Regions from separate parts of the Paeniclostridium hominis genome, predicted to be linked through region 2. Evidence: riboswitches for the same ligand, from Rfam matches in the RefSeq annotation. Region 2 holds a riboswitch; the other holds the start of a gene.
The links. Region 2 has a riboswitch for cobalamin ahead of pcrA (DNA helicase PcrA). Riboswitches for the same ligand answer to the same signal wherever they lie in the genome.

Region 1: it holds a riboswitch for cobalamin, as region 2 does, so the genes downstream of both, H8891_RS07820 (energy-coupling factor ABC transporter permease) here and pcrA (DNA helicase PcrA) in region 2, are expected to answer to the same signal.

Annotation. Positions count from the first base shown of each region.
Region 1 covers NZ_JACRWD010000001.1:1,608,926-1,614,330, reverse strand. The annotation lists gene H8891_RS07830 (glycosyltransferase) at 1-1,622, shown strand, start outside; gene H8891_RS07825 (glycosyltransferase) at 1,619-2,683, shown strand; cobalamin riboswitch at 2,882-3,064, shown strand; gene H8891_RS07820 (energy-coupling factor ABC transporter permease) at 3,268-4,005, shown strand; gene H8891_RS07815 (energy-coupling factor ABC transporter substrate-binding protein) at 3,983-4,276, shown strand; gene cbiQ (cobalt ECF transporter T component CbiQ) at 4,270-4,950, shown strand; gene H8891_RS07805 (energy-coupling factor ABC transporter ATP-binding protein) at 4,960-5,405, shown strand, end outside.
Region 2 covers NZ_JACRWD010000004.1:1,663-7,067, reverse strand. The annotation lists gene H8891_RS10605 (patatin-like phospholipase family protein) at 1-333, opposite strand, end outside; gene H8891_RS10600 (M18 family aminopeptidase) at 447-1,745, opposite strand; gene pcrA (DNA helicase PcrA) at 1,774-3,996, opposite strand; cobalamin riboswitch at 4,358-4,544, opposite strand; gene H8891_RS10590 (NADH peroxidase) at 4,848-5,393, opposite strand.

The DNA of each region.
Region 1 (5,405 bases), on a different contig from region 2:
AGAGCTGTAAAAATATAGAATCTGAATGTATTAAAGGTGAAGATTTTTTAAAAAAATATTTTACAACAGCAGACTATAATAATCTTGATATATCGAATTTGTATAAAAGAGATTTCATAATTCAAAATAATCTTTTCTTTTATGAAGGAATATTAGATGAGAGTAAATTGTATTCTATTCAATCGTTTTTATTAGCTAAGAGGGTTTTATATATACCTAAAAAACTATGTTTAAGAAGAATTAGAGATAATTATATAGTGGTATCGGATAACTGTAAAAAAAGATTAGAAGATACAGAATCTATACTAAGAGAAATGTGCAGATTTTATATAAATAATAAAGATTTGTTTAAATCAGATGTAGCAGATAATATAAAAAATCATATAAAATTTATGTTTAATAAAGCTATTATGCTTTGTGAAAGAGGCAATTTAATAGATGATAAAAATAGGATAATTAAAAAATTTAAAATAGGTGATGAAATTATTTTAAAGGAACTAGAATTTGAAGAGAAAATTTCATATAAAGAATATAATAAGAAAAATATTTTATTTGTAATGTATCTTTTATCTGATGGAGGAGCAGAAAAGGCTTTAATGTCGATACTAGATAATCTAGATTATTCAAAATATAATGTAGATTTAGTAGTCTTAGCAAAAGAAAAAAGTTACTTATATGATATAAATGAAAATGTGAATGTAGTGTATATGTATGATACTGTAGATGAAATGTATAAGGAATACTTAAGTGGAAATTTTAATTTAGAATTAGAAAAAAAATATGATGTAGAAATAGGTTTTTTAGGTATATTTACAACATGGGTAATTTGTAGATTTGGAACTCCAAATGCAAAGAAAATAACTTGGCTTCATGGTGATTTTTCTTTGATGGTATGCGGAAATTCAAAAGATTATGTAACTGATATATATGGAAGAATGGACAAAATTATAAGTGTATCTGATGGAGTAAGTAAATCATTTACAGATTTTGTAGGAAATGGTCTAAATTCAAAACTACAAAGAATATACGTTCCTAATGATGTATCTAAAATACGTGAATTATCGTTAGAATATATAAAATACAAAAAAAGTAAATTTACTATAATGTCTATAGGTAGATTGGGATCAGAAAAAGGATTTGATAGATTAATTAAAGTTCATAAAAAACTAATAGATGAAAGAATAGACCATGAGTTAATAATACTAGGTAGTGGAGAAGAAGAAGAAAATTTAAGAAAACTAGTGAAAGATTTGAAGTTAGAAAGTAGCTGTAAATTAATTGAATATCAAAAAAATCCTTATCCATGGGTAAAAATGTGTGATGTGTTTGTATCACCGTCTTATGCAGAAGCATTAGGCCTTGCAATCATAGAGGCTATGGTATTAGGAAAACCAGTAGTTGCAACAGATAATCATGGATCAAGGGCTTTATTTAAAGATAAATTAGGTCTTATGGTTTCAAATAGTGAAGATGGATTATACTATGGACTTAGACTTATGATATTAAATAAAGATATAAGGGATTTATATATAAGAAATTTAAAGGAAGTAGAAAAATTTGATTTTGATAAGTCTATTGTTATGCCTGAAATAGAAAAATTATTTGATGGAGGCAAAGAATGATTTCTATAAGTTTATGCATGATATTAAAAAATGAAGAAGATGTTATAGGAAGATGTTTAGATTGTGTAAAAGACATAGTAGATGAAATTATAATAGTAGATACAGGCTCAACAGATAAAACAAAAGAAATAGTTAAAAAATACACTGATAAAATCTATGATTTTAAATGGATAGATGATTTTGCTGCCGCTAGAAATTATTCTTTTAGTAAAGCTACAAAAGACTATATATTTTGGATAGATGCAGATGAGGTATTATTTAAAGAAGATCAAATCAAGTTATTAGATATAAAGAAAAATTTAACTTCTAATATAGACACAGTTACAATGACAGACCACAGAGGATTAGATGAAAGTGGAGAACCATTGTTAAGATATAAAAGAAATAGATTAGTTAAAAGAAAAAATAATTTTAAATGGGTTGGATTTATACATGAATACTTAGGAGTTAGTGGGAATGTATATGAAAGTGAAGTAGCAATAACACATCAAAAACTACATGATGCAGGAGATAGGAATCTTAGAATTTATAGAAAAAAATTAGATGAAGGTCATAAATTATCAACAAGAGATATTTATTATTACGGAAAAGAGCTTTATTATAATAAGTTTTACGATGATGCTATAAAAATTCTTACTGAATTTAGTAATATGGATGTGTGGGTAGAAGAAAAAATAGATGCTATGTGTAAGGTATCTGATTGTTATTTTTTTAAAGGTGATTACAAAAATGCTAGGGAAAGTATATATAAAACTTTTGAATATACATCTCCTAGAGCTGAAGCAGTGTATAGATTAGCAGATTGCTTTAAAGAGGAAGGTAGATATGAAGAAGCAATAAGTTGGTATGAAAGTATATTCAACTTGGAAATGCCAAAAAATTGTTATGGATTTATTTCTCCAGAATATTGGACTTGGAAACCTCACCTTCAACTTACTGTTTGTTATTATACAATAAATAAAATAGAAAAAGCTATAAAACATCATAATGAGGCTTATAAGATTAACCCTAATAATGAGTATATAGCTCAAAATGAGCAGTTTTTTAACAATGAGCAATAAATTATAAAATTTACATTTATTTATATATATGAATCTTATTAAATAGTATTATTTTTTTTAGAGAGTTTATAAAAAAATAAACTCTCTAGATTATTTTGTTGAAATTTGTTAGAATAATGGAGTATTAGTTAATTTTATAAATCTAAGAAAATTAGAGGAATATAAAGATATTTATAGAATTAATAAATATGTGATAAATTAAATATATCTATTGTAGGTTTTTAGAAATAAGATTAAAAGGGAAAGAGGTTAAAATCCTCTGCAGTCCCCGCTACTGTGAAGCTGATGAAACTTTCAAATACCACTGTAATGTATATTATGGGAAGGGAAAGGAGTAAAATGAAGCCAAGCCAGGAGACCTGCCTACAGTAATTAAATTAGTTTCTTCGGGATGAAGGAAAATAATTAAAAAAGTAATATCTTGGTTTTTTATAGGCTTAGGTATTATTTAAGATGTTATTTAAATCCTAATCCAAAAGTTAGGATTTTTTTTGTACCTGATAAACTTAAAAACTATATTTAAATTTATAAATTAATTTATCACAAAAATTTATATTATTTATAATAAAAAGTGAGGTACTAAAATGAATTATTTAACACTATCCGTAGTAGCCGGTGTTTTAATTGTACTGTTAAACCCGACTACATCAAGCGCTATGCATATCATGGAAGGATTTTTACCAGTAAAATGGTCAATACTTTGGACCATAGTATTTATTCCATTTTTCGTATATGGATTAAAGGCAATTAATGAAATAGTTAAAAAAGATCCAAAGAAAAAGGTATTATTAGCATTAGCAGGAGCTTTTGTATTTGTATTATCAGCACTAAAAATACCATCATTAACAGGTAGTTGTTCACACCCTACTGGAGTAGGATTAGGAGCAATATTATTTGGGCCAGCTGTTATGGCTGTAATAGGGACAATAGCATTATTATTCCAAGCAATATTACTTGCACATGGTGGACTTACTACATTAGGAGCTAATGCTTTTTCAATGGCAATAGTTGGACCTATAGTTTCATATTTAATATTTAAGTTTTGTAGAAAAAGAAATTTAAGTATTGGTGTGAGTGTATTTTTAGCAGCGGCATTAGGCGATTTAGCTACATACACTGTTACAGCAATACAATTAGCACTAGCATTTCCTGATCCTGCAGGAGGAGTGATTGGATCTGCAGTTAAATTCTTAGGAGTATTTTTCACGACTCAAATACCTATAGCTATAGCAGAAGGATTATTAACTACTTTAGTATATAATTTAATAACACAAAATAATGAAGAAGGAGTTGAAGATAATGAGTGCAAATTCGAAAACTAAAACTAAAAACTTTATATTACTTGCTTTAACAATAATACTTATAATAACTCCTTTACTTTTAAATTCTAAAGCTGAGTATGGGGGAGCTGACGGAGAAGCAGAAAATTTAATTTCTGAAATAAACCCAGATTATAAACCATGGTTTAGTAGCTTATACGAACCACCTAGTGGAGAAATAGAAAGTTTATTATTCTCTACACAAGCAGCAATAGGAGCTGGATTTATAGGATATTATTTAGGTTCTAGAAAAGGTAAAAAAGGTAAATGCTAGAAATTGATAAATGTGCTTATAATAGCAATCTAACAAATGCTAATCCAATGATTAAAGTAGGTGTTACTTTTATTTTTATGGCAATTTCTTTAATAACTAATAGTATTAGTCTACATTTATTAATAATGTTATTTATAAGCATGTTAATTGTGTTTTTAGCAAGAGTTGATATTAAATTGTATATAAAGTGCTTAAAGATACCTATATATTTTTTAATTATAGGAACTACACTTAATTTAGTTAATATATCTTTTGAAAATAAAGATTTTTTATTTGATATAAAAATATTTAGTTTTTATATAGGTACGACTAAATTTGCAATTGAGAATTCTATACATATATTACTAAGAGCTATGAGCTCAGTTATATCTATTTATTTTTTAATACTTACTACTCCATTTAATCAGTTAATAATTATATTTAAAAAATTGCATATTCCAGATACATTATTAGAACTTATGGTTTTAATGTATAGATTTATATTTATTTTCTTAGAAGAAGTAAAAAATATATATAAATCACAGCAATTAAAATTTGGGTATACAAATTTAAAAAACTCGTATAATTCAACGGCACTACTTATAAAAGTCTTGTTTTTTAGAATGATGAAAAGATATGAGGAAATGAGTATAACTTTAGATATAAAGTTGTATGATGGGAAATTTCATATATAGGAGAGAACTATGTTTAAGGTAAGTAATTTAACATACAAGTACGATAAATCAAATAAGGCAATAGATAATATAAGTTTAGATTTCTCAAATGGAAATATGATTGGAATAATTGGAGCAAATGGTTCTGGAAAATCCACTTTATTTATGAATTTAGTAGGTATCTTAAAACCGTCTGATGGAAAGATATTTTATAATAATAAAGAATTAAGTTATAAGAAAAAAGATTTATATAACTTAAGAAAAGAAGTAGGTATAGTATTTCAAGACCCAGATAAGCAAATATTTTATTCAAGAGTATATGACGATGTTGCTTTTTCTTTAAGAAACATTGGTTTGGATGAAAAAGAAGTAGATAAAAAAGTACATAGAGCATTAGAGCTTGTTAATGCCCTAGATTTAATAAATAAGCCAGTACATTTTTTAAGTTATGGTCAGAAAAAGAGAATAGCAATAGC
Region 2 (5,405 bases):
TAATTTTGAATTTTCAACTTCCACATAATTGATATAGCAAGGTTTTGAATAACTTGAGTTGTTGATTAATCCTCTTAATTCATCAATTGCTAAAGAATTATCCACAGTATTATCAACTATTTTGATACCGTTTTCACCAATTTTCTGAATGTTTATCCACATTTCTTTCAACTTGTTAACATTTTCTGTGTATATATAATATCCATTTATAGCCCCTATAGATGTTCCAGCTATAGCATCAAATTTTATTCCTTTTTCATATAATCCATATATAACTCCAGCTTGAAATGCTCCTTTAGCCCCTCCGCCTGCTAGGCATAAACCTGTCTTCATCTAAAATCACTCCTATTCTTTTTCCTATATTTATTTTCATTAATGATTATAGGGGATGTCTAAAAGTAAAATACTTTTTATACATCCCCTAACTTTAACTTTTTTTATTAATTTTATAATTCATAAAATGTTTTAAAAGTTTTATATATATCCATATGATCTTCTACACATCCTAATTCTCTTATAGAATGCATAGCAAGTATCGGACTTCCTACATCTACTGATGGTATATCTATATGTGTAGATGATATAGGTCCTATTGTACTTCCACCTCTTACATCAGATCTATTAACAAATTCTTGGCAATTAACTCCAGCTTCTTTACATATAGATTTATAAACAGCTGTAGATTGACTATCACTTGTATATGCTTGATTTGCATTTATTTTTATAACTGGTCCTTTACCCATAACTGCTCTATTCGTTGGATCATGTTTTTCTGAAACATTAGGATGAACAGCATGTGCAAGATCAGCAGATATTATAAATGAGGAATATAAGCTTCTAAAGAATTCTTCTCTACTTTGACCTAAACATAAAGATATTCTTTCTAATACATTTATTAGCATATTAGAATCTGCTCCTTGCTTAGTTGAACTTCCTACTTCTTCATTGTCAAATACCGATACTACATTAACGCCTCTTGAAGGTTTAGAATCTATTAATGCATGTAAACTAGCATGTGCCATAGATAAATTATCTAGTCTTCCACAAGATATCATTTCTTCATTTGGTCCTATTAGCATACCTTTTTCATATTCATATAAAAATAAATCAAAATCAAGTATTTCTTCTACTTTTCTTCCTAACTCATTAGCTATAGTTTTTATTAAGAAATTATCTTTTTCTAATGTATCATTTAATAATCCTACTAATGGCAACATATCCTTTTGCTTATTTAAAGCTACGCCTTCATTTACTTGTCTATTCATGTGTATAGCTAAATTAGGTATTATACATATAGGTCTATTTATATTTATTAAAGTTTCAACAGGTCTTAGTATATCTTCTCCTTTTAATATAACTCTACCTGCTATAGCTAGTGGTCTATCTAACCAAGTGTTTAATATAGGTCCTCCATAGCATTCTGTATTTAGTTTTAAATAAGTTTTTTCAACTTCCATCTCTGGATTTGGTTTAATTCTAAATGAAGGTGAATCTGAATGAGAACCTATTATTCTAAATCCATCCTCTTTTAAATTATCAGTATCAACAGTAAAAGCTATTATAGCTGATGAATTTTTAGTTGTGTAATACTTTCCGCCTTTTTCTATAGTCCACTTGTCTCTAGCATCAAGTTTTTTAAATCCATTCAATTTTAATAATTCTTCTGATGTTTCTACTGAATGAAAAGCTGTTGGACTTTTCTCTATAAACCCGATTAAATTTCTAGCAAATTCTTTTGAATTCATATTAAATCCCCCTTAATTATATTAAATTTTATAGTAAATCTAATGTAGTGTATTCTTTATTTATTTTCTTTATACCTTGATTATTAAAAGCTATTGTTAAATCAGAGCCAGAAGCTGCTACTACAGTTCCTACCCCAAACTTAGGATGATGAACCTTAGAACCTAATTTTATATCATCAACATTAGATTCAGTTTTACTTTCTTTTATAGTAGCATTAACCTTACTTGCAACATTTGCCTTATTCATAGACTTCATATATTTTTGCTTATACTTATCTAATATATTGTAATTTGCTTTAGAATAACTTAGCTCATGCTCCTCTTTATTTAATTTTTCTATGCACTCTTCTGGTAATTCCTCCATAAATCTTGATTGTATAGATGGATTAGTTTTTCCATAAAGAGTTCTTTTCTTTGTAAGTGTCATATATAACTCTTTTTTAGCTCTTGTTATCCCAACATAGCAAAGTCTTCTCTCCTCTTCTATATCTGACTCACTCATAGATCTTACGGCCCTTGATATTGGGAATAATCCTTCTTCCATACCAACTAAATAAACTACAGGAAACTCTAGTCCTTTAGATGTATGTATAGTCATAAGAGATACTCTATCGTCTTCTTCATCATCACTTTCTGAAGAAGTAAGAGCAACATTAGTTAAGAAAGTTTCTAAATCTTTTTCTTCACTAGTATTTTCAAATTCTATAGCTATAGATATAAACTCTTTTAAGTTATCTATTCTATCTTGAGATTCTTCACTTTTATCTTTTTCAAGTTCATCTAAATACCCTGTAACATCAAGTACCTTTTCTATAAGCTTACTTACGGAATAAGCATCTTTTATTACTCTAAGTGTTCCTATTAAATCTACAAATCCATTTATATTTGCTCTAGCTTTTGTAGATATATCTGAATTAGTATCTACATCTAAAAGCACAGAAAATATACTTTCTTGTCTTAAACTTGCTCTATCTTCTATTTTTTCTATAGTTCTAAGTCCAATTCCTCTTTTAGGTACATTTATTATTCTTTTTAAAGATATATCATCTTGTACATTTTGAAGAACTCTTAAATAAGCAACTAAATCCTTTATCTCTTTTCTTTCATAGAATTTAGTACCACCATATATATTATAAGGTATTTGACTTCTATTTAAAGCATCTTCTATAGCACGTGCCTGTGCATTTGCTCTGTATAGTACTGCAAAATCTTTGAAAGGTTTATTTTCTTTTCTATGGATTCTCCATATATTATCAGCTACAAAATCAGCTTCTTCCATTTCATCATTTGCAACTTGTATCTTTATTTTTTCCCCTTCTTTTTGCTCACTCCACAGTTTTTTTCTTTTTCTTTCTATATTGTTAGATATAACTGTATTTGCAGCATCCAATATGACTTGAGTTGATCTATAATTTTGTTCTAATTTTACAACATGAACATCTTCATAATCTCTTTCAAATTCAAGTATATTTCTTATATCTGCACCTCTCCAACCATATATACTTTGGTCATCGTCTCCAACAACACATATATTTTGATGCTCTTTAGCTAATAATTTTATAAATTCATATTGAGCTTTGCTTGTATCTTGATACTCATCAACCATTATATATTTAAATTTATTTCTATAATAAGCTAGTACACTTTCTTCAGTCTTTAACAATTCTACTGTCTTTATTATTAAGTCATCAAAGTCAAGTGCACTATTTCTTTTTAATCTATCTTGATAAAGTGTATATACATCAGCAATTTTACTCATTCTAGCATCATTTCTATGCATATCCTTATATTCTTTAGGAGTTAGTAATTTATCTTTTGCTCCAGATATATAACTTATAACAACTTTAGGCTCAAATGCTTTGTCACTTAAATTAAGTTCTTTTAAACAATCTTTAACTAAAGTTACTTGGTCTGAACTATCATATATAACAAAAGATCTATTATAGCCTATTCTATTTATATCTTTTCTAAGCATTCTAACACAGCATGAGTGGAAAGTTGTTATCCACATATCTTTTACATCTGAATCTATGGTTTCTTCAACTCTTTCCTTCATTTCATTTGCCGCTTTATTTGTGAATGTTATTGCTAATATATTACTAGGATGTACTCCTTTATTTTTCATAAGATGAGCTATTCTAGTTGTTAAAACTCTCGTTTTTCCAGATCCAGCTCCTGCTAATATAAGTACTGGTCCTTCTGTTTTAAGTACCGCTTCTTTTTGGGCGGGGTTTAGCGAATCTATATCCATTAATTACCTCCTACAGTCAATGTTATATGTATATTTTAATCTATTATCTATATTAATTCAAATTTATTAATTCTACATATTAATGATATCCATAATTTACAATCTTTAAAATCATATCGTCTTTATAATTAAATAAAAACTCCTTAGATAAAATCTAAGGAGCTAAAGTTAGGCTAAAATATAATTTCTTTATTTATATTAATCTAATAAGATTAGGGGCTTAATTATATATTAGGATTTAAAATAAAAAAATCCCAATACCGGGATTAGGATTAATATAACTTAATAGTTTGTATACAAAATAATCATCATCAACTTATTATATACAAATTTTAAACTATTTTCCTTCACCCCGAAGAAATTAATTTATATATTATAGGCAGGTCTCCTGGCTTAGCTTCATCTTACTACTTTTCCTTCCCATAACTTATATTAAGTCACAGTGGTATAAAAAGTTTCATCAGCATAACAGTAGCGGGGGCTGCAGAGGATTTTAACCTCTTTCCCTATTAATTTTATAAATAAAAACCTATAATATAGTATATTAAATTTTCATCATATGTAATAGTATTCTATAAAAATATTATTACTCCTTTATTTATATTTAGATATCTTTATATTTTAATCATATTATATTTAAACTAGTATTATTACAGTATAAAGATATTTATCTAAAAATTTAGTTTGATAAAATCCTTTAACCATATTTACTAATTTAATTTCTTATACATCATCCAACGACTAAAATTGCCTATTTAGTATTTTGTCTAATGCAATTTATACTTTCTATTTACTTAAATATATTGAAAATAAATAAGGAAGAAATCTATTTAGATTTCCTCCTTTATATATTATTTCCCAAAATGTCTATTTAATAATCCTAAGAATGCTTTACCATGTCTAGCTTCATCTTTACACATTTCATGAACTGTATCATGTATAGCATCTAATCCTAATTCTTTAGCTTTCTTAGCTAATTTTAATTTTCCGTCAGTTGCTCCGTATTCTGCTTCTACTCTTGCTTTTAAGTTAGCTTGAGTATCTGCTACTACTACTTCGCCTAATAATTCAGCAAATTTAGCTGCATGTTCTGCTTCTTCAAATGCTATTCTCTTATAAGCTTCTGCTACTTCTGGATATCCTTCTCTATCTGCTTGACGACTCATTGCTAAGTACATTCCTACTTCTGTACATTCTCCTACAAAGTTAGCTCTTAATCCTTCTACTACTTCTGGATCTACGCCTTGTGCTACACCTATTCTATGTTCATCAGCCCAAGTCATTTCACCTTTCATTTCTTCAAACTTACTAGCTGGTGCTTTACATATAGGGCACACTTCTGGTGGCATTTCTCCTTCATGTATATATCCACATATTGTACAAACAAATTTTTTCATATTTATAATCCT